DNA from 2 places in the Rhizobium sp. CB3171 genome. Region 1 is predicted to be linked to the other one. Evidence: predicted binding sites of a transcription regulator. Region 1 holds the regulator's gene; the other holds the start of a gene.
The links. Region 1 encodes LexA, which represses DNA repair genes until DNA is damaged. Its sites were predicted from a motif close to TGTTCNNNNTGTGTTCNG; they were not measured.
Positions count from the first base shown of each region.

Region 1 (11,883 bases):
GACGTGGAAGATTTCCGAGCCCATGCGGACGGCGTCGCGAAGGGTATCTGCGCCGACCGGCAGGATCATGAATTCCTGGAAGTCGATCGGGTTATCGGCATGAGCGCCGCCGTTGATGATGTTCATCATCGGAACCGGCAGCAGGCGGGCGTGAGCGCCGCCGACGTAACGGTAGAGCGGCAGGTTGGCGCTCTGGGCGGCAGCCTTGGCAGTTGCGAGCGATACGCCGAGGATGGCGTTGGCACCGAGGCGCGACTTATTCGGCGTGCCGTCGAGCTCGATCATGATGTTGTCGATCTGGATCTGGTTTTCCGCGTCAATGCCGCCGATCGCGTCGAAGATCTCGGTGTTGACGGCTTCGACGGCCTTCTCGACACCCTTGCCATGATAACGCTTGCCGCCGTCGCGAACTTCGACGGCTTCATGCGCGCCGGTCGAAGCGCCCGACGGAACCGCAGCGCGGCCCATGCTGCCGTCTTCCAGGTACACATCGACTTCGACGGTGGGATTGCCACGGCTGTCGAGAATCTCGCGGGCGATAATGTCGGTGATTGCGGTCATGATAGCTTCCTGCTCGCTGGGTTATAATCGATTGAAATCTGTCTAAGTCGAAGGTGCGGAAATTACAATGCCGCCCCGCATCCTCGATTGAAGCGCCTACAGGCCGCGTAGCGCAAATTCATGTCAGCCTGTTGAACGCCTCCCATTTCTCAGGCCTTGGCGATCGCGTCGAAGGCAAGCAGCTTTTCCAGAAGCCGCGGCATGTCCTTCAGATACACCATGTTCGGACCGTCCGAAGGGGCATTGTCCGGATCCTCATGCGTCTCGACGAAGAGGCCGGCGACGCCGACAGCGACCGCTGCACGCGCCAGGGTTTCGACGAATCGGCGGTCGCCGCCCGTCGAACCACCCTGTCCGCCCGGCTGCTGCACCGAATGCGTCGCATCGAAAATCACCGGCGCGCCCATCGCCGCCATGATCGGCAGCGAGCGCATGTCGGAAACGAGCGTATTGTAACCGAAAGACGCGCCGCGCTCGCACAGAAGCACATTGGGATTGCCGCTCTCATTCAGCTTGGCGAGCACGTTCTTCATGTCCCAGGGCGCGAGGAACTGGCCCTTCTTGACGTTGACGACGCGGCCGGTCTTTGCGGCTGCGACAAGAAGATCGGTCTGGCGCGACAGAAAGGCCGGGATTTGCAGAATATCGACCGTCTCGGCGACAATGGCGCACTGTTCTTCCGTATGGATGTCGGTCAAGACTGGAAAGCCATATTCCTTCTTGAGATCGGCAAAGACCTCCAATGCCTTTTCCAGGCCGATGCCGCGCTTGCCGGAGAGCGACGTGCGGTTCGCCTTGTCGAAGGACGACTTGTAGACAAGGCCGATACCGAGCTTGTCGCAGAGTTCCTTCAACACGCCGGCGATCATGAAGGCATGATCGCGGCTTTCCATCTGGCAGGGGCCGGCGATCAGCGACAGCTTGGCGCTATTGGAAAACAGAACCTTGGATGCGCCCTCGCCGACGATCACTTCGGAATTGGTGCTCATGCTATCTCCTCGAAGGCGAACAACGCGCCCTGTCCGGGGGCGGGCTTTGCCAAAATACGATTGTTCTTACGCGTATATGTGACGCCGTTAGCAGCCAAATGCGACGATGTCACGGAAAGATCGCGCGTCTTGAAAAGGATTGCCCGTCCGCGAAGGCCGGGATCGTCCCCCGACAAGGATAGATCGTAGAAGGCTTCCATGCCTTCTGGGGTCAGGACCTCGATCCCCGTATTGGCCGCGTGGATCGTCAGGCCGAAGGAATGATCCGATATCTTTGGCCTATCGACGACCTGCTCGAAAAAGCCACGGAACGCAGCCGGATTCGGCGCCGAGACGGCAACCCTTGCTATGCCGGTCACGCCATTGGCATGCCGCTCCAGGGCGCCGCGATCGGCCGGCAATGGATTGATGCGCTGGCAGCAGAAGGTGAAGAAATCCGGCGAACGCAAATCGGCTGCGAAAGCAAGACGGAAACCTGCCGTCACCTCCGAGCCATCCGGCATACGCATCGGCCGGGCAAAATCCAGCATGTTTCCGGCTGATATGGTGTTGACCCGGAATCGTTCGTCATCGGCGACCGCATCGTCCGTGCCGAAAACGACGGCCGAAAACCCCTCATCGCCGATGCGAAAACGGTAGGCTTGGTCGCGGGCGACGAAAACATTGCCCTCCCCCACGCTCGCCTCGCACTGCTCCTGCGATGCAACACCCAAGGGTTCCAGATAGGTCCTGTCAGCAAAGAAAACGCAGGCATTCTCCGTGCCGAAGGGATGTCGGGCATCGGACGCTACGGTGAAACCAAGCTTGCCCAGCCGCTCCCGCGCCAAGGCGATATTGACCGTCGGCAGAACGAGATGATCCAGCGGATGCGGCGATGAGGTCATGGTCTCCCCCTTCATTCGTCGGCAGGTTTGCGCCCATCTGCCGCTCAATTCAAGATCAAAGCGTCGGAGCAGACGACAGAAGAGCGCTCCCGCAAAAATCCGCACGCGAACTAGCCGAATTATATATGTGCTGGCACCAAACTCTCCCTTGTGAGAGGGCAATAATTCGAGCAATATCCGCATCATACTGCAATAAATGATCTGTAGCGCGGCAACAGGTAAGTGATACGGGTGAGGATAGCGCCGAAAAGTCCGTTTCCCGGCAGCAAGACAAAGACGCGCATTCTTCAGTTCGGATTGTCCAACGGCAACGCAATTCACCATCCGATCTCGGAAAGGCAGAAGAGCGGCCTGTCGTTACTTCTATCTTTGCAGCAGTACTCAATCTGATTGTCGGGTGCTTGGGGGAGACATGCGCTTGATGCTCGTCGAGGGGGCGCCCATACGCCCGGTCTTACATTTGACGGCTTCTCTTTGTCTGGCCCTGGTGGGCCACGTCCGAAGGTTCACGGATTCTGTCGCTCGCTTGATTTCCCTTATGCCCAGCGGCTTGGTCGCCGTTGCACTTATCCTTGTTTTCACGGCTATTGCGCCGCAACTGTGCCACGCGCAGACCCCCGAAACGGCCCCCACAGCACCGCCTGCAAAGCTATCGGAATTGCTGCGTCTGATGAATGATCCGGAGCTGCGCCAATGGCTGGAAAAGCGGCAAGCAGCCGAGCAACAGCCGGCACCTTCGGCGACGGCGACGCTGGTCGAAACCGGAGAGGCCCGCGCTCGCGCTCGATATAAGGCGCTGCGGTCGGCGATTCCCAATGTACCGGGGCAGCTCGCCGCTGCAGCGAGCAGGGTGCGTGAGCAGGCAAGGAACAACGGCTTTGCGCCTGCCGTCGTCATGTTCGCCGCATTGGTCTGCGTCGGTCTCGCTGCGGAATGGTTTTTCAAGAAAACCGTCCTGAAAGCCCAGTTTCCAAATCCTCTTGTCGCACATACGATCGGAGAATTAGGACCGTGGATCACTTTCACCCTCGTCAGCTCCGCCATTTTCCTAGCCATAGACTGGCCGCCGCTACTGCATGTGGTGATCCTGTTTTATCTGACGGCATTCATTGCTGCTCGCCTCGCATTTGCCGTCTGCAGACTATCGATGGACGCGGGCTCTCTGTCGGCCTTCGGCTATCGCAGGGCTTGTCTCTTCATTGCCGTTTTGGCGATAGCCGGCGCCACGACGTCGCTGACCAGACCGCTCTCCATCGACGGAGATGTCGGCACCGTCGTCTCCCACGGGTTCTCCATTCTCCTATTGCTGATTACGCTCGAAGCCGTGTGGCGGCGACCGGCCAAGGAAACCGCTGCCCGACAGTTAACGCTTATGAACATCCTTTATTCACTCTACGTTGCCTGCCTCTGGCTTCTTTGGGTGGCCAACTTCGTCGGCCTTTTCTGGCTTGGCATCTATGTCGTTGTTCTTCCGGGGCTATTGACTGCCGTCGGACGAACGGCCGAAGCATTTGCAAAGGGACGCTGGCCTGGTGACAACAAGAACAGTGCGCGCATGGTGCTGGCCATCCGCGGTGCGCGGGCGCTCGTCATCGTAGCCGCGGTCGCCTGGATTACCGTCGTCTGGCACTATGATCCCAACATCCTCGCACGAGAAAATCCGGCGATCGACGCCGCTGTTCGCGGTGCGCTGAAGAGCGTCGTCGTTCTGATTTTGGCCGATCTCTGCTGGCAATTGTCGAGGGCATTCATTGACGAGAAATTGAGCGCCGCCGATAGCAGTGCCTCCTCGCCATCGGCGGAAGCCGCGCGCGCGGGCCGCCTTCGCACCCTGTTGCCGATCTTCCGCAACGCACTGGCAGCCATCGTTATCGCAGCCGCCGTCCTCACCGTGCTGTCCGAAATGGGCGTGCAGATCGGGCCGTTGATTGCGGGGGCCGGCATATTCGGCGTGGCGATCGGCTTCGGCTCGCAAACGCTCGTCAAGGATATCGTCAGCGGCATTTTCTACCTGATGGACGATGCCTTCCGCGTCGGCGAATACGTTCAAAGCGGCAGCTACAAGGGAACCGTGGAATCCTTCAGCCTGCGTTCCGTCAGGCTTCGACATCATCATGGTCCGGTGTTCACAGTTCCCTTCGGCGAACTCGGCGCCGTTCAGAACATGAGCCGCGACTGGGCGATCGATAAATTCCTGCTACGGGTTCCGTTCAATACCGACGTCGCCAAGGCGAAAAGGATCGTCAAGCAAATCGGAGAGCAGTTGAAAGAAGATCCGGAAATCGGACCGCAGATTCTTGAGACCCTGAAAATGAAGGGGGTGGAGCAAATTGGCGACTTCGGTATCGAACTGAGTTTCGCTTTTACCGCCCTCCCCGGTCGGCAAACCTACATACGGCGCCAGGCCTATACCATGATCCGCGACGCCTTCATGGAAAACGGCATCGACTTCGCTCAGCCGACAGTGCAGGTGGGTGGCGAGGAAAAATCCGATGCCGCGATCGCAGCCATGACACTGCAGAGAAAGAAGATCGCTGAGCAAATGACGCAATCGGCGGCGCCGCCAACCTGAACGTTCGCGCGAGATCAGTCACCAGCCTCATCTCCGCGCCCTCTTTGGCAAGGCGACAACCCTGGAGCCGATACCGGATGACGTTGGACAGAAAGGAGATCCAATGTGCTGAACGACCATCTGACGTCTATTGCCGCGCACGTTATTCAAATAGCGCTGACACCGGTCTTTCTGCTGGCGGGCACCGCCGGGTGCCTCAATGTCTTTTCGGCTAGGCTCGCCCGCGTCTCCGACCGGGTCAACAGCCTTTTCGAACGGGTGACCTCTGAGGACCCGGATGAAACGCGGTTGCTGCAGCTCTATTATCTGCGGCGGCGAACATTGGCGCTGGAGATCGCAGTTCTGCTCGGCACGGCATCGGGCGTGTTCACATGCCTTGCGACGCTCGGCCTCATGGGCGGTGCAATTCGACAGCAATTTCGCGAGCAATTGCTGCTCTGGCTCTTTGGCCTTGCCGTCTTCGCACTCATGGGCGCCTTTGTGGCCTTTCTCGTCGAGATGATTCTGGCCGGGCGCAGCATGCTAAGGCAGATCGCCAACGACCGTACCTTGCTCGAGCACCGGCACGGGAGTTCGAGGAAAAGTTCAACCTATTGATATCCCATCGAATATTACTACGGATGGCACCAATCCCGGCCCCTCAGAAATCCGGATTCCCAGTCAGATCCATAGCTTGCTCTCCATGGTTCGGAGAGTGTCGTCCTCCAAAGAGCTTATAGAACGAAGAACATGGCTTTTCGCCGCCTTGGAGATAATCCGTTTTGGGATCGTCCGAAATTTTGCTTCGCCCGATTCCGCATATATTTCTGCTATTTAGTTTGAAGGTGCCGGGAAAAAAGTCATCTGCCCGGGACCTGTTATGTTCCCATTTATTTGATGCACCTACAAAATGTTCACCGAAATTTAAGGGCTTGCGGAACACATATGGAACATATAGTGTCCGTTCTGGATTTGTTTCACGACACCTTCTCAGTCCCGAGGTTCAAAACGATGTTGACGCGCAAGCAGCAGGAACTGCTTCTCTTCATTCACGAACGAATGAAGGAGTCCGGTGTTCCGCCATCTTTCGACGAGATGAAAGATGCGCTGGACCTTGCGTCCAAATCCGGTATTCACCGTCTCATCACGGCTTTGGAAGAACGCGGCTTCATCCGTCGCCTGCCGAACCGGGCCCGGGCGCTGGAGGTCATCAAGCTACCGGAGGCCTATAGCCCGAGCCTGCAGCCTCGCCGCGGCTTTTCGCCAAGCGTCATCGAGGGTAGCCTTGGCAAGCCGCAACTTGTGCCGCCGCCCGCACCCACCAAGCCGGTGAGTGAGGACAACAACAGTTCGGTTTCGGTACCCGTCATGGGCCGCATTGCCGCCGGCGTTCCGATCTCGGCCATCCAGAACAATACTCACGACATCACCGTTCCCGCCGACATGCTCGGCTCCGGCGAGCATTATGCGCTGGAGGTCAAGGGCGACTCCATGATCGATGCCGGCATCTTTGACGGCGATACCGTCATCATCCGCAACGCCACGACCGCCAATCCCGGCGACATCGTCGTCGCTCTCGTCGATGATGAAGAGGCGACATTGAAGCGCTTCCGCCGCAAGGGAGCCTCGATCGCGCTTGAAGCGGCAAACCCTGCTTACGAAACCCGCATCTTTGGGCCGGATCGAGTGAAGGTACAAGGCAAGCTCGTCGGTCTCATTCGCCGCTATCACTGACCGGTGACGCCGGCTTGAGCGGCGCGCCAAAAGTGTCTGTTCGCCAGTCGTAGGAGCGATGCAGGCTCCATGGCCGCGAAAGGTTTTCAAACGCTGCCGTCATTATCGGTTTATCGGTGCTAAGGCTCATTTCGATGGACCCTGTGCGGCGCAATGTTGCACCTGTGAAGAGCGTGGCGCCAGAGCGGCAGCGATCAAGACGCAGCCGTACGGAGGTGATGACGATATTGGCCGTGTCGCAGGCCGGAGCGAGATAGGCGGCATCTTCAATGGTGACAAGCATGTCGCCATTATCCAGCATTGCCACGCACCATGCACCTTTTTGGCAGGCGAAACCGCCCGGCCCGGCCGCGTCTAATGCCGCATCCATCGCCTTTCGAACGGTGCTCTGTTCTTCGGAATTCAGGCGACGATGCTTGTCTGATTTGCTGATTTTGGGGAGCTGACTATCCGGCGGAAGCATCGTTGGCGGTTGCTGCTCGGTGATCGCCAATGCTCTTTGCCACTGCTCGAAGATGAAATCCGGCGGTTTTTCGCGGTTTGTCGTCAGCGCACCGTTGCGCAACAAGGCGACCAGCGTGCCGTCCTCGGAGATCATGAGATCAGGCTTGAGGACACCGGGACTGAGTGCCACGACTGCAACCGAACCGATGATCAAGAGCGCACCTGCATGTCGCAGCCATGTTCTCAGCAAGGTCATCAACAAGAAGCCGGCTATGACCGTCGGGAACAGCCAGACCGGCAGCCGACCGAAGGGAATATTGCCGCCCCAGGCGGCAACCGTTTTGGCAATGACGATGACGACATCAAGTCCCCAGCCGGTTATCTGCCAGAAAGGGGCATCAACGCCAAATGGCATCAGTAGCGTCGCCGCCATGCCAAACGGCATGACGACAAAGGAGACGACCGGCATAGCCGCCAGATTGGCGATGAGACCATATGTCGCCAATCGGTGAAAATGCTCTATCGAGAAGATTGCCGTCGATGCGCCGCCTATAAAAGAGGTCGACAATATGCTTCCGAAGAAACGGGAAACGAAGAGCAGCGGACGCATGACCCGGAACCGGGAGAGAACGCTCTCCCGATGCGGCCTCCTCGCCCAGAGCGAATAGCCGGACACCAACGCCAGGGTCGCGGCGTAAGACATCTGAAAACTTGGTCCGAGCGCCTGCGAAGGCGACAGTATGAGAATGACTATCGCCGATAGCGCCACGTTGCGCAGGCTAATGGATGGTCGGTCGAAGAGCACGGCGATCAGTATGATAGCCATCATGATGAAGGCACGCTCCGCGGATACCCCGAAGCCGGAAATGAGATAATAAGCCGTCACTGTAACTAGCGCGCCGAAGGCCGCAATCTTCTTTGTTGGCCAAGCCTGTGCCACGCCGAAAAACAGACTGAGGGCGTAGCGTAAACCGACATAAAAGATGCCCGCGGAGAGCGCCATGTTCAGGCCGGAGATGGCGATGATATGCGCAAGACCCGAGGTCCGCAGCGCTTCCGTCGTATCGTCTGAGATCGCTCGTCTCTCATCGGTGACAAGCGAAGCCGCAAAGGCGCCGGTGTCTCCGGGCAAAAGCGTCCTGATTCTATCGCCGATATGGCTGCGCAAACCGGCAAGCCAGATATCCGCCTTGTCGAGGACCGACCCCTGAACTACATCACTAGTCGGCGACAATAATGTCTGCGTTCCATAGGCAAAACCATTCGCGCCGGTGCCATCGAAATAGGCGCTGAAGGCGAAATCGTTGAGGCCGGGCAAGGCAGGTCCGGCCGGCGGCGTCAACCGCGCTCTACCCTGAATGCGGTCGCCGAGTTCGAAGGGCTGGAGCTGTTTGCGCACGAAAATGGTGATCTGCGCCGGCGGCCGGCGAATGGTCGGTTTTTCCGTTGCCTCCAGGGCGACGACATAGCGCCAACGGCCCTTGTCGTCGGCTTCACGCCGTTCGATCCGCCCGGTGATGGTGGTCGTCACCGCAGAGTCGAGCATCACCGTCGATGCGCGCCAGGTTTCGCATTGCGCCAGAGCCATGCCGGAGCACACCAGCATGCCGGCAAACAATATGTGCCGTAGCACTCGCCCCGCCTGCTGCTGGCGGAAAAATGCGACAGCGAAGATAAGGAGGGCCGTAAAAACAGCTTGCGGCGGCGGATCGGCTCCGACCGAGAACCAGACGATCGCGCCGGCGCCGATGTAGACCGGCGCAAATAGCATCGCGCGACCGTGCGCCGCCTCTTCTTCGGCTAAATGGTAAATGCTGAGTCGGATGCTGCCTGCCGCGAGGCGAAGGCGGGCAATAAGCGCGGCGTGGTCCTGTGTCCGCTCTGGCCGCGACGCTTTGGCACGAGAAATAACCGCGCCCACGCTCTGCTCGCGCACGGCAACCGCAGCCAATTCCCGACTATCCACCTGCGGATCCGGTGCCTCTAAATTAGGCATATATTCCAGCGCCCACGCAAAACTACAGCTATAGCGGGAGTTTTGCCGTCACCGGCCAGTGATTTCAACTGAAATCGGCATCATCGCCGACAAAAGACGCTAATTCACGCTTGCGCAAAACGGTCCCTTCTACCGCAGTGCCCAAAAGTTGATACTGCAATGCACAAATAGGCGTAAGGATAACTTGGCATTAGGCTCTGGATCATATAGCTAATCGTTAGTCGCTTAACCCTTTGGCGCTTTTTAAGGCGCCAATCCCGCCAAATCTTGGAGGATCAGCATGACGGAACAAAGCGCGAAACTAACTTGGGGTGAAAAGACGGTGGATTTGCCGGTTAAGTCCGGAACCATCGGCCCAAGTGTCATTGATATTGGTGCCCTTTATAAGAACACCTCCACTTTCACCTACGATCCTGGCTTCACTTCGACTGCGTCGTGCGAATCCAGCATCACCTTTATTGATGGCGACGAAGGCGTTCTGCTGCATCGCGGTTATCCGATCGAACAGCTTGCCGAACACGGCGACTTCCTCGAAGTCTGTTACCTGCTGCTCTACGGCGAATTGCCGACCGCAGCCCAGAAGAAGGACTTCGATTACCGGGTCGTGCACCACACCATGGTGCATGAACAGATGTCTCGCTTCTTCACCGGCTTCCGTCGCGATGCGCATCCGATGGCCGTCATGTGCGGCTGCGTCGGCGCTCTGTCGGCCTTCTATCACGACTCCACCGACATCACCGATCCGCACCAGCGCATGGTCGCAAGCCTGCGCATGATCGCCAAGATGCCGACGCTTGCCGCCATGGCTTACAAGTACCATATCGGCCAGCCCTTCGTTTACCCGAAGAACGACCTCGATTATGCGTCGAACTTCCTGCGCATGTGCTTTGCCGTGCCCTGCGAGGAATATGTGGTCAACCCGGTGCTTGCCCGCGCCATGGACCGCATCTTCATCCTGCACGCCGATCACGAGCAGAATGCGTCGACATCGACGGTTCGCCTCGCGGGCTCTTCCGGCGCCAATCCCTTCGCTTGCGTCGCCGCCGGCATCGCCTGCCTCTGGGGTCCCGCTCACGGCGGCGCCAACGAAGCTGCGCTCAACATGCTGACGGAAATCGGCACGGTTGACCGCATTCCGGAATATATCGCCCGCGCCAAGGACAAGAACGATCCGTTCCGGCTGATGGGCTTCGGTCATCGCGTCTACAAGAACTACGATCCGCGCGCCAAGATCATGCAGAAGACGGCGCACGAGGTTCTCGGCGAACTCGGCATTAAGGACGATCCGCTGCTCGACATCGCGATCGAACTGGAGCGTATCGCGCTGACCGATGACTATTTCATCGAGAAGAAGCTTTACCCGAATGTCGACTTCTACTCCGGCATCACGCTGAAGGCTCTCGGCTTCCCCACGACCATGTTCACGGTGCTGTTTGCGCTTGCCCGCACCGTCGGCTGGATCGCCCAGTGGAACGAGATGATCGAAGATCCGGAACAGCGTATCGGCCGCCCGCGCCAGCTCTATACCGGCGAACCGCAGCGCGAATACGTTCCGGTTTCCAAGCGTTAAGCCGAAGAAGCGAGACAACAAAAAACCCGGTCAGAAATGGCCGGGTTTTTTCTTGGACAGGACATCGAGAACGATCGCCGCCGCCTTTTCGCCGGGCGGCTCCTCGGTCTGCATCCGCTGCCAGACCAGATCGTAACCCTGAAGCATGGCTGCACGCTCGGGCGTATCGCTCGATAGCCGCTCCATATAGCGCGCCAGCAGACCAGGGCGCAGCACATCGTTGATCAGTTCGGGCACGACGGCATAGTCGGCAATCAAATTCGGCAGAGCTGCCGTCCAGGTCTTGATGCGCGAGAGTACGAATCGGGCAAGCCACTCCGTCTTGTAGGCCGAGACGACGGGAACGCCCGCAAGGCCCAATTCCAGCACCACGGTGCCGGAAGCCGCCATCGCCGCATCCGCTTCCGCGAAAGCGTTCCATTTGGCATCCTGGCCGACGAAGACATCCGGCTTGAGGCGCCAGTTTTCAAGGAGGGAGCGCACCAATGCCTCCTGTCGCGGAACGGTCGGCAACACGTAACGAACGCGATCGTTTCGCCGGCTAATCTCCGTCACCGCCTGCTCGAAAACCGGCAGAAGCTGACGGATTTCCGAGGAACGCGAACCGGGAAGCAACAGGATCGTCTTCTCTCCGTCAGGCGCGCCGAGAGGGCGAAGCGCACGCCGGCGGCGGGTTTCGACCAGGCTCGAATCCACCGTCAGCCGATGGCCGACATAGGTCGTGGCCGGCCCCGCCAAGCGCTGCATCGCTGCCGGCTCGAACGGCAGGATGGCGAGGACATGATCGACATAGGCGAGCATTTTCTGCGCGCGATATTCTTTCCACGCCCACACGCTCGGGCAGACATAGTCGACGACCGGCAAGTCCGGCAGCGCCGCGCGCACCTTCTTGGCAACGCGATGGGTGAAATCCGGGCTATCGATGATCAGGAGCACGTCCGGCTTGGCTGCGATAATGGCGTCCGTCGTCTGGCGGATGCGGGCAAGCAGTTTCGGCAGTCGCTTGATGACCTGCGCAAAACCCATAATCGACAGTTCGGAATAATCGAAAAGCGAACGCAGACCCTGCGCTTCCAGGGCATCGCCACCAACGCCGATCAGTTCGACGGCGCCATCATAACGTTGCTTCAATGCCGCGACGAGATCGCCGCCGA
Region 1 covers NZ_CP121652.1:1,264,481-1,276,363, reverse strand. Annotated here, with positions in the region: gene eno (phosphopyruvate hydratase) at 1-561, opposite strand, end outside; gene kdsA (3-deoxy-8-phosphooctulonate synthase) at 711-1,550, opposite strand; gene QA648_RS06330 (VOC family protein) at 1,547-2,434, opposite strand; gene QA648_RS06325 (mechanosensitive ion channel family protein) at 2,973-5,006, shown strand; gene QA648_RS06320 (DUF2721 domain-containing protein) at 5,112-5,603, shown strand; gene lexA (transcriptional repressor LexA) at 5,997-6,719, shown strand; gene QA648_RS06310 (ComEC/Rec2 family competence protein) at 6,700-9,159, opposite strand; gene gltA (citrate synthase) at 9,440-10,729, shown strand; gene lpxB (lipid-A-disaccharide synthase) at 10,760-11,883, opposite strand, start outside.

Region 2 (11,883 bases), 1.3 Mb from region 1:
ATAAATTCGGTATGAGTTCACCATATCTGTGCAATAATGCACAGATGATCGATTGGCAGGACCTTCTTCATTTCGCTTATCTGGCGCGGACCGGCTCGCTCTCGGCGGCTGCGCGCGAGCTTGGCGTCGACCACGCAACGGTCGGCCGGCGCATCGCCGCGCTGGAACGCACGCTCGACCTGCGCCTGATCGACCGCAGGCCACGCACCTCGCCGCTGACGGCCGATGGCAGGGCGATCGCCGAGCTGGTGGCCGGCATGGAGGACAATGTCGAGGCGATCAGACGTTATTCAAAAAGCGCGGTTGCGGGGCTTTCCGCCGCCGTCAAGATCAGCGCGCCGCCGTCCATCGCCGCCCACCTCATCGCCCCGAAAGCGGTCGCTTTTCGTGCCGAACATCCCGATATCACGCTGACGATCGCCGGCGTTACCCGTCGCGCCGCTCTCGATCATGGAGAGGCTGATGTCGCCGTGCGCATGTCGCGGCCCGAGGAAAGCGATCTTCTGGTGCGGCGCATCGGCGTCATGCGCTTCGGGCTCTATGCTGTCCCTGAGATTGCCGCAACACCGGAGGAGAGCTGGGTCTTCATCGGCTATGATGCGGCGCTCGATCATCTGACGCAGCAGACTTGGCTGCGCAGCTTGCTTGCAGGCCGCCCGATCGTTTTCCGCGCCGGCGACGTCTTCGGTCAATTGCAAGCCGCGCTCGCCGGTCTCGGTGTCGTCGCGCTCCCCGCCTTTCTCGGCGACGGTGAAGCTGCGCTTACGCGTCTGCCGACGGAGATCCCGTCACCCACGCGCGATCTCTGGCTCGTCACCTATCCTGATCTGCGCCGCTCTCCGGCCATCCGCGCAGTGATGGATTATGTCAGCGAAACGATCGGCAGAACGTGTCCATTGAGAGAGGCTGACGGGGCCACGTAAGCCAACGGTTCGTCATGCTTACTTTCCTGTTGCAGCCTGCCAGCGAAACTCTACACCTAGACAGATTGGCGATTCCTGTGGTCGGTGATTGATGACGAAGCTCGGCGGCTGGCCCGCGATAAACAAAGCCGATGTGATCGCGGGCATATCGGTTGCCGGCCTGATGCTGCCCGAAGCAGTCGCCTATGCCGGTATCGCCGGTCTGCCGCCGCATAGGGCGATCCTCGCCGGTATTGCCGGCTGTCTGGTCTACGCGATTTTCGGACGCAGCCGTTTCGCCATCGTCTCACCGACCTCTTCATCTGCCGCCATTCTTGCGGCGACGCTAGCGGTTGTTCCGGGAGACGCCACCGTCAAGGCGAGCCTCGCGACCATCGCCGTCGCGCTGGCCGGCATCCTCTTCGTCATCGCCGCCGCCTTGCACCTGGGCGGCATCACCGGCTTCATCTCGCGCCCGGTGTTGCGCGGCTTTGCCCTGGGACTGGCGATTACCATCATCCTGCATCAGCTACCGATTCTCGTCGGCGCTCCCGTGCAAGGCTCGAATATCTTCAGCTATGCCGGCGCGCTGTTGGCGGCAATTCCTAGGTGGAACATCGCAAGCGTTGCCGTCGGCATCGTGGCATTGGTCGCACTGCTATTGCTCAAGCGGCTGCCGGGCGTCCCCGGCGCCTTCCTCGTGCTCGCTGCCGGCATCCTCGCCTCTTCTGCCTTTGGCCTCGACGGCCATGGTGTCGCGTTGGTCGGGACGATCGAGGTCCTGCCGCAATGGCCTTCGCTTCCCAATGCCGGCTGGCCCGCTTATTCGCGGCTGGTGCAGTTTACCGTGCCGCTGGTGCTCATTCTCTTTGCCGAATCCTGGGGTACGATGCGGGCCTTGGCGCTACGCTACGGCGATGCTCTGGAGGTCAATCGCGAATTGGGGGCGCTGGGCCTTGCCAATATCGCCAGCGCCGTCGTCCAGGGCATGCCCGTCGGCGCCGGTTTTTCCGCGGGTTTCGCCAGCGAAGCGGCGGGAGCGAAGACGCGGGCTACCACCGTCTTTGCCGCCATCGGCCTTGCCATTCTGATCGCCAGCGCCGGGCCGCTGGTGGCGCGGCTGCCGGAGCCGGTGCTTGCCGCCGTGGTGATTGCGGCCCTCACGCATGCGCTCGACCCCGGTCCGATTCTTCGACTGCGGCGGCTTCATCGTGATTTCTATGTCGCGCTCGGTGCCGCGGCCGGCGTACTGATCTTCGGCGTCCTCAACGGCATGCTGCTGGCGATCGTACTTTCGCTCGTCGCAATGATGCATCGATTGGCATCCCCCTATGTTGCTCGTCTCGGACGGCTGGGGGCAGCCATAATTTCGTCGACGTCAGCCGCCACCCAGAGGCGATAGAAACGCCCGGCATTGCGATCTGGCGTCCCGGCGAGCCGCTGTTTTTCGGAAATGCCGATATGATCCTTGGCGAGATTCTGACGCGCAGCCGCGACGAAACGGGACTGAAGGCCGTGGTGCTAAGTCTGGAGGAAAGCTTCGATCTCGACAGCTCCGCGCTCGACGCTTTGATGGAATTCGACAATGCCATGCGCATTGCCGGCATCCGCGTGCAATTCGCGCGTGCTCACGATAAAGCCCACGACCTCATGGCCGCGGCCGGAATGACCGATCTCGAAAATCGCTGTAGCTTCAGCGTTGACGATGCGGTCGCGGTGGTTGCACCGGCGGTGGGGAACGGCTGACCTCTGTAGCCGGCTTAGTTCAGCAGCCAGTAGCAAAGATGCTCGTGCCTGCCTTCCCCCTGGAGGCTATGGACCAGAACAAAATCCCGGACGGTCCACCCTACGGGTTCGTCAAGGACGACTTCCGGAATCAATTGACCCCGATATAGCAAGGTCATATGCGGCTCAAATTCCCTTCTATCGTTATTTGCAAAGCCGGTGAACCGCATTGCGTCATCCAGTTCTTGACGCAGCGCTTTCAGTTCCGCATTTCCTTCCTTGCACCATAGGACAAGGGGGCGATTGTCGCCATTACCGAAGCTGACGGCTCGATCGAAAACCACTTGGAATGATGGCTTCCTGACGGTCGACGCCGCTTGCATTGCCGCAAATGCGATCTCATGCGGTGGCTCATGCATGCCGGCGTAGGAGCCCAACTGGTAAAGCGTAATATGAAACAGATCCGAGGGGCGCGGCTTTGCGAAGAAGCGGTATTGCCGATGCAGATCGCTTGCCAGTTTGGCACTTGACGAAGCAACCTCCCGATCAGGCAGTACAGCAAAATAAAGACCAGCCGAATGCATCGGATCGGCTTCAGATTTCCTGACTCGTGATCCTCCGCCAAGATTGAGCGAAAGCTGTGCGTTGTTCTTCATGAGATCGCTTCAAAGCCAGCCGGCCTTGCCTCGTGCTGTTCTTGCTGAGCGCTGATATCCTACGGTCGCCTAGTCTTAAAATCAAGAACAAATAGAGAACAAATTGAAGTGGCCGCAATTGGCCGGGAAGATCGGATATTTCATCGCATCCCTCGATTTGGAAAAAGCACCGAATAAAACTGCCCTTCGATTGTTCACCGCAGGTCAGGGCATTTTGGCCCGCTCTCAACAAGGGAATGACCTCACATGTTGATCAAAACCATCTTCTCCGCCGTTCTTTTCGCCTTCATCGGTCTCGGCGTCTCCGCCTGCTCCACCACCGGCTCCGGCGGCGGCATGACGCAGAATTCGGCTCCGGCCGGCGGAGGGTATTGATAAGCTCCCAAGCTGGGTGGGAAGTGGTGTGGCGGATGTTGCCGTCGCAGCATCGGCATCGCTTCCTTCACTCCGCAAAATGTTGGCAACAATCGGCCTGCGCAAGAATCGGGTTGAATTCGGGTGCCAGAGGCACGATTTTCATGGCAAGTGGAAACACGGAGACTTTGCCATGAGCGAGACAAGGCAACATTATCTGATCTTCGAAACCGTCGGTGGTTTCTGTGGGATTGCGTGGAACGACATCGGTGTCACTCGCTTCCAATTGCCGACGAAAAGCGCTGAGGCGACCGAGCGCCTCATGCTTCGCCGTTTGCCAAATGCACGACCTAGCGCGCCGACGCCCGATGTCGCCGATGCGGTTGCCGCCGTAAAGCGTTATTTCGCTGGCGAAACAATCGATTTCTCCGGCGTGAAACTGGATCTCAGCGAGCAGGACGATTTCTTCAAGCAGATCTATGCCGCAGCGAGGCAGGTAGGGTGGGGGCACACCACCACCTATGGCGCGCTAGCCAAACAGCTCGGCGCCGGTCCGGAAGCGGCGCGCGACGTCGGCCAGGCCATGGCCAAGAACCCCGTGGCGCTGATCATTCCCTGCCACCGCGTCTTGGCCGCCGGCGGCAAGATAGGCGGCTTCTCCGCGCCCGGCGGTTCGACCGCCAAGGCTCGCATGCTGGAACTGGAAGGCGTCCAGCTCGCGCCGCCGAAGCCCGTGCAGCAATCCCTGGGTTTCTGAACGTTGGTCGTGTGCATAACGCGCCCGGAGGGTCACGCGTCCGTGGATGCGGCCGCATCTCCGGCGATGGCCCGAGCCGTTCCGGGCTGAGGACGCAGCAGCAGATAGAACGCGGCGACATGCGTGATCATCAATAGAGGCACATAGATGATCGGGATTGCGTAGGTGGCGCCCAACTGTCCGGCGAACCCGGGAAGGTCGAATTGGGTGCCATTATAGTAGTCGACGATGAGGTCGACTGTCCCCACAACATTGAAGGCAATGGTGAACAGCCAAAAGAGCGGACGTATCCTTACGGTGAGAAGCGCCAGCATGGCGAGCAGGCCGGTTGCAAAGTCACCATAAGCGGCTGATATCGCGAAGCCGGCGGGCAGATTGGGGCCGACGACGCCGGGAACAATGAAGACCAGCCCGAAGAAACGGAAACTGTGCAGCGTGGCGATGGCGCGTTGCGCTTCGACCTGATCCATGGATTTGAGCTTCGGCCAGACGTAGGCTCCGAAGCAGAGCAGCCAGGGGACGTAACCCAGAACGAGATGTAGCTGGAAGATGATTGCGGGCGACATGTAGCCTCCTATGGTGTGCTAGCTCATGCGGTCTCAAACACGGTGGTCGGAATGCCGAGCCGGGCCGTCCGGGTCAGATGTACGACCGCTATCGCCTGGCGACTATTCGCTATAATGTTGACGGGCCATGAAGCAGAATTTCACAGTCAGACGAGGCGCGCTCGATGGGGTGGAGGCGTTCCTGAGCGTCGCCGAGCACCGCAGTTTTCGCAGAGCGGCCGCGGAACTCGGGGTGACTCCATCGGCGATCAGCCAAGTGGTGCGCGCGCTTGAGGCGCGCGTCGGCGCAGCGCTCTTCCTGCGCACCACGCGCAGTGTCGGCCTGACCGAGGCGGGGGAGCGATTTCTGTCGCGCGCAAAGCCGGCCTTCGAAGAGCTCGTCGCCGCAAGCGAGGTCGCCGGTCAACTCGGAGAGCGGCCGGCCGGATTATTGCGCCTCGCCGTGCCGCGTTCGGTCGTGCCGATCGTGCTGGAGCCACTGATCGCGTCCTTCTGCGAGGCCTATCCCGCGATCGAGGTGGAGATCGCCGTAAGCGAGAAGCTGGTCGATCTCGCAGCCGAAGGATTTGATGCCGGTGTCAGGCTGGGCGAGTTCATCGACGCCGACATGGTCGCGGTGCGGCTGACGCCGCCGTTCCCGTTTGTAGTCGTTGGCAGCCCCGATTACCTGTCTCGGCACAAGCGGCCGGAGCGTATCGACGATCTGCGTGACCACGCCTGCCTGCGCATGCGCCGCACAAACGGGTCGGTCGCGCCCTGGTCCTTTGTCGACGGCGGCAAGGCGGTCGAGGCAATCGTCTCAGGGCCGCTCATCGCGCATGACTACCCCACGGTCCTGGGAGCTGCCATCCAGGGTGCGGGAATTGCGCAAGTGCCAAGCCCGCTCGCCGAAGCGGCTCTTGCCGATGGCCGCTTGCAAGTGCTGCTCGCCTCCTTCGCCGTCACGACACCCGGGGTTTTTCTGTACCACCCGGGCAGACGCCAGGTTTTGCCCAAACTGCGCGCATTCATCGAGCATGTCAGATACCGCAGCAACGATGCTCCGCGCAGAGGCGACCCAGCTAGATCGCACCAATGATCGCATTGATATGCCCGCTTGGACTCAGCTCGGCATGTTCTCGAATTGCGGAAGGTCGAGCGGCTTCACCCATTCAAGACGTCGCTTGGTGAACATCTCGAGCACCGGTTCGATGCCCGCGGAACTATCCAGGCAGCCGATCGTGGCGAAGATCATTCCGGGGAAGCTCTCCAGCTTGCTGCTGAATACCCTGGCGCCGCAATTGGGGCAGAAGTTGCGATCCAGGCCCTTGCCGGATTGGGCGATGTAGTGAAACGCCTTCGGCTCGCCGCTGACCAGCGTAAATTCATTCTCGGGCACGCCGAAGAACGTCGCCGCCTCTCCGCCTGACGCCTTCTTGCAGTCGAGGCAGTGACAGACGGCAACAAAGGTAGGATCGGTATCAAACTCGAATTTGACGGCCCCGCATGCGCACTGACCGGTGTGCTTCTTCGCCATGTATCAGCCCTCCATATTTGACTGGCAAAGCATCCGCGCCGTTCGCGCGCTGTCAATCGCTGTATTCTAGGGGATGATGCAGAAGCATCGGGCATACGGCATCTGCCGCTATTTTCAGAGCTCGACCAAGATCTTCCCGATGGCCTTGCCGCCTTCCTGTGCCTGGTGAGCTTCGACAATTCTTTCCAGCGGCAATTTCATTGCGATCTGCGGTTGGTAAGCGCCGGACGCCACGCAGGCGGAGACTTCTTCGACCGCCTGCTGGAATGGAGACTGAGGGATCGAATAGAAGAACACGAAGCGGAATGTGTAGCCTCCGAACATCGTCGAGAGGAACGGCATGGAGAGCTTGGCCTGCGGATTCTCGCTGGCATAGCCGATGGCGACGCCACTTGGCGCCAGGCAGGCGATGTCCGTTTCGATGTTTGACGCAAGATCGACATCGACGATGCGGTCGACGCCGTTGCCCGTCGCCCGTTTGACGACTTCGGCGACATTCTCGTCAAAGCGATTAATGACGAGATCAGCCCCGGCGGCCGTAGCGACCTCTGCTTGTTCGGCGCGACTGACCGTCGCGCAGACCCAGGCGCCCGCCCATTTGGCAAGCAGGATTGCGGCCGTTCCGACCGCGCCCGCTCCGCCTTGCACCAACACCCGCCTGCCGCGCAGGTCGCCATCGGCGAACAGGCAGCGATGCGCGGTGATCGCCGGGATCCCCAAAGACGCGCCGGTTTCGAATGGCACGTGGTCGGCAAGCCTGACGGCATGGGTCGACGGCACGACGACATAGCCGGCGGCCGAACCGAATGCTTTTCCTGTCTGGGCTTTGTAGAGCCACACCCTTTCGCCGATGCGTTTCTCGGAGACACCAGGCCCGACCTTGTCGATCGTGCCTGCGCCATCCTGATGCGGCACGATGCGGGGGAAGGGCATGGCAAAGCTGTTGAAGCCGGTCCGGGTCTTGATGTCGGATGGATTGAGGCCGGATACGGCAACCTTCACCCGGACTTCGCCGGGCTGCGGCTCCGGATCGGGAAGAGTGCCGACTTGCAGGACGTCCCTGGCGGCGCCCTGTTGGTCAAAAAATGCGGCTTTCATTGCGGTTTTCCCATGCGTTTCAGTGTTGGGGGAAACTAGGGATTTAGAAGGCCATATTGCAAGTAGGCAATATTTTTGCCTATAAGGCTAAAAAGTAGCCTATTGGAGGAACCGTGGCGAAAGACACTTACAATTGCGCGGTCGAGGTTACCGTCGATGTCGCCGGCGGCAAATGGAAGCCGATCATCATCTATCACCTTCTGAAGGGGCCGCAGCGCTTCGGCGAACTCAGGCGCATGGTCGGCAATCCCGCCCAACGTTCCATCACCTTGCAGCTCAGGCAGCTCGAAGAGGACGGGATCATCCGGCGCGAAGTTTTTGCAGAGGTTCCGCCCCGCGTCGAATATTCCCTGACGGAGTTCGGGAAGACCCTCGGTCCCGTGCTGAAAGCCATGAAGGAATGGGGCGATACCTTCATGGCCAAAGAAAACATGGTTTCGAAGCGGGAAGACGCCTGACGACCGAGGAGTGAGAGACCGCAGCACCGACGCTCCGCCCTGCGACCATTGGACGGGAGCTGCGTGAACTCCCGTGAGGTCCAACGGCAGAGTTCATTCAAAATCAGCCATCTCGTATAGTGGCCGGATTTCGATCTCGCTCGGTCCCGGCATGGGATTGGGGCAGCGCTTCACCCAGGCGATTGCCTCGTCCATGTCCTTGACGTCCCAGATCCAGAAGCCGGCGACGAGTTCGCGGGTTTGGGCGAAAGGCCCGTCGATAACCGTGCGGCCGGGACCGTCGAACGCGACACGCTTGCCCTGCGAGGAGGGCTTGAGGCCGTCGGCCGTGAGCAAGATGCCGGCATCCCGCAACTCGTCATTGAATTTGCCCATCGCCTCCATCATCTCCGCCTCCCAGGTCGTGTGGAGGAACCCCTTCTCGCTGTCTTCCGTAGCCTTCACGATCACCATCACACGCATCGTCTGTCTCCTTGTTTGAACCGGCCGCATCGGCCTGACATTGGAATGACGAACGGAGTTTTTGGAAACCGACACCGTCTCGCGATTTTTTAGCGACACGACCGTTCCCATGAGAGTAGCGTCGAGGATATCGATGGATGCCCCTAGTTTCTTCCAGTGCCCTGTCAAAATCTCGCCGGTTCAAACGTCTTTGTCGCAGCGGGCCATCAGGCTGCGCGTATCGAGAGAAAGGAACGCATCATGCAATATATGCTGTTGGTGTATTGGAACGAAGCCGAGCATAAGAATGCTAAGAAGGAACAGAAAGCCGAGACGTTTGCGGCCTATGCGGCCTATACGGAAACGTTGAAAAAGGCCGGAGCCTACGTTGCGGGTAGTGGATTGCAGGATTCCTCGATGGCAACCGTGGTGCGTGCGCCGGAGGGCAAGGCCACCGTTCTCAACGGCCCCTATATCGAAAGCAAGGAGCAGTTAGGCGGCTATTATATTATCGAGGCTGATGATCTCGATAGCGCCGTCGCCTGGGCGGCGCGCTGTCCCGGCGCCCGGCAGGACACGGTAGAGGTTCGCCCTCTCATGGTCTATTGAACTATCATGTCGCAAGGAGATAACCGGTCCGCCATCAAAGCTGCCGAAGCGGTGGCGCGCCGAAGCTATGGCAAACTGGTCGCCATCCTTGCGGCCCGCACACGCGATGTGGCCGGCGCCGAAGACGCCCTGTCGGAGGCCTTTGCGTCTGCCTTGGCCGATTGGCCGGCCAATGGCGCGCCGCTAAACCCCGAGGCTTGGCTGCTTGCCGTTGCCCGGCGCAAGATGATCGACGCCGTCAGGCGCAGACGGGTAAGCGCCGTTGCCTCCGAGCATCTGAAGCTCATGGCGGAAGAGTTGGAGGCAACGGCGAGCCTCGCACCAGACATTCCAGACGAGCGTTTGGCTTTGATGTTCGCCTGCGCGCATCCGGCAATAGAGTCTGGAGTCAGAGCGCCGCTGATCCTGCAGACGATCCTTGGATTTGACGCACAGACAATCGGTTCCGCCTTCCTGGTGTCGCCGGCGGCAATGGGCCAACGGCTGGCGCGGGCCAAGAACAAGATCCGTCGCGCCAGGATTCCTTTGCGGGTGCCCGACAGGGCAGACATGCGCGCACGTTTGGCGGCAATACTGGAGGCGGTCTATGCGGCCTATACGGAAGGCTGGAGCGACCCGGCCGGCACCGATGCGAGCCTGCGCAACCTCGCGGAAGAGGCGATTTGGCTCGGCCGGCTGATCGTCGCGCTCCTGCCGAAGGAGGCTGAAGCGCTCGGCCTGCTTGCACTGATGCTCTATTCGCATGCTCGGCGTGGCGCCCGGCGCAGTCCGGCCGGCGAATTCGTGCCGCTGGCCGATCAGGATCCCGCTCTATGGGACGAAGTGTTGATCGACGAAGCTGAAGATCTGCTTATTCGCGCCAGTACGCTTGACGCCTTCGACCGCTATCAATTGGAAGCGGCAATCCAATCGGCGCATGTCGTGCGACGCCGCACAGGCGCGACCGATTGGGTGGCTATCGAGCGCCTCTACGATGGCCTTTGCGCAATTACCGGCTCGCCGGTGGCGGCAATTAATCGCGCGATCGCCGTGGCGCAGACGCGCGGGCCTGCGGCAGGGCTGGCGGCGCTCCCGATACTGGCCCCTGGCAGCCGGCTGGTCGAATATCAGCCGTATTGGGCAGCGCGCGCCGAACTCCATGCGAGAACGGGGGAAATGGCAGCGGCCCGCGAAGCCTATGACCAAGCGATTGCGTTGGAAATAGATCCTGCCGTCCGCCGCTTTTTGCAAAGGCGACAGACCGAAAGCCTAACGCCGCCGCGCTGAGCTTGGTGTTCCGCTCGGACCGGTCGAGCTCGCCTTCTTGGCTGGAAGGTGTAACCCCTCATTCTCGCGCGATTATTTTGATATGTTACTATTATGGCTTGGAACTAATGACGTGCGAGACTGTTCAGTTATAACTTTGATACGACGCTAACGTCGTGCCCGGCCGGCTGGGGTAAGCGGCGCTTTTTCAGGAGTCTCTCATCATGAAGATTTCGTCCGGATTTCGTTCAGTCGCGGTTGCCGTCATCGCCGCCGCGGGAATTAGCTTTGCCAGTGCCGCGCATGCCGACAGCGGCACGATCCGCTTCGCCGTTTACAAGGCAGCCTTCTTCGTCGGTGGCTCTGGCGGCGAGGGCACGCTGACCTTCCACGGCCGGCGCTACCCCATCACGATCGGCGGCATCTCGGGCGGCCTCGCCTTCGGTGCCTCCAAGACGTATTTCAGTGGCACCGTGCGCCACATTCGCCGCGCTCGAGATGTGTCGGGCGTGTACGGCGCAGTGGGCGGCGGCGGCGCGGTCGTCAAAGGAGCCCAGGTGATCGTCATGACCAATGACAAGGGCGCTCAGCTCGAACTCACAGGCAGGCAGGTAGGCCTGCAAATCAATGCCGATATCAGCGGTCTGAGCATCACGGTGAAGTAAGGGGCTGTTGCTCCGTTCGTCATCTCCCCGGAGAGGCCCGATTTGCTGAGTTTGGCGATCGGGCCTCTCCGGCAAAGTCATTCAGGAAGTGGCTTTTGCCACTTGCGCTATGCCGCAGTGCTGCTCGCGACGAGATAAGAGTGAAACATTATCGTTAGCTGTCTTTCGGCCTCGCTTCCCACAGCCGGGGGCATGACCCGTTTACAGAATGCCGGGACCGTTCCGTAAATCACTGCCGTCATTGTTTGGGCGATCAAGTGCGGATCGGCAAAACGGCCATCGCTGGCGGTGGACAGCATCGCCTCGATCGCCCTTTCACTCCGCCGGGACGCCGATTCGATCAGCTCGCGCGCATCAAGCTCCGTAGCGATGAGGTAGAGGGCGGGCGCGACCTCGGTTTGCGCCATCCTTGCGTCAAGATAGGCCTTCACCACCGCCCGAGCTATTGTCTCCACCGGAGCGTACAGGTTTTCGTCGCTCGCTTTCTCCACAGCCTCGGCGAGAAGCGCGAGATGCCGCTCCAGCACAGCGAAAAGCAAGGCCTGCTTATGCGGGAAATATTGGTACAGCGTTCCGACCGAAACGCCGGCACGACGCGCCACGCGCGTCGTGTTCAGGCGGATCGGCCCATCGCTCAGCAAAACCTGAATGGTCGCCTCGAAAATAGCGTTCACGGTGACGATGGATCGGACCTGACGCGGTAGTTTCCGGCGGTTTAGCGGTGACGGAGCAGCGTTTTCCATATGCGAATCCAAAAACTGAATAATGCTTCATATATTACAGCCGTCGCCGATGCTCTAGCCCCGTGTGGTTGCCGGTGACGCCTTAGGAAGCGAATTAGGAGACGAATATGGGTAAATTGGACGGTAAGATCGCTGTCATCACTGGCGG
Region 2 covers NZ_CP121652.1:3,887,645-3,899,527, forward strand. Annotated here, with positions in the region: gene QA648_RS18880 (LysR family transcriptional regulator) at 45-923, shown strand; partial or broken gene QA648_RS18885 (SulP family inorganic anion transporter) at 1,015-2,648, shown strand; gene QA648_RS18890 (2'-5' RNA ligase family protein) at 2,663-3,283, opposite strand; gene QA648_RS18895 (hypothetical protein) at 3,530-3,658, shown strand; gene QA648_RS18900 (methylated-DNA--[protein]-cysteine S-methyltransferase) at 3,831-4,394, shown strand; gene QA648_RS18905 (hypothetical protein) at 4,427-4,960, opposite strand; gene QA648_RS18910 (LysR family transcriptional regulator) at 5,088-6,038, shown strand; gene QA648_RS18915 (GFA family protein) at 6,063-6,476, opposite strand; gene QA648_RS18920 (NADPH:quinone reductase) at 6,591-7,574, opposite strand; gene QA648_RS18925 (helix-turn-helix domain-containing protein) at 7,688-8,032, shown strand; gene QA648_RS18930 (YciI family protein) at 8,126-8,494, opposite strand; gene QA648_RS18935 (YciI family protein) at 8,735-9,082, shown strand; gene QA648_RS18940 (DUF6596 domain-containing protein) at 9,089-10,348, shown strand; gene QA648_RS18945 (hypothetical protein) at 10,552-10,992, shown strand; gene QA648_RS18950 (TetR/AcrR family transcriptional regulator) at 11,100-11,735, opposite strand; gene QA648_RS18955 (SDR family oxidoreductase) at 11,843-11,883, shown strand, end outside.
Region 2: the regulator LexA is predicted to act here: its motif matches at 3,367-3,384, upstream of QA648_RS18890 (2'-5' RNA ligase family protein).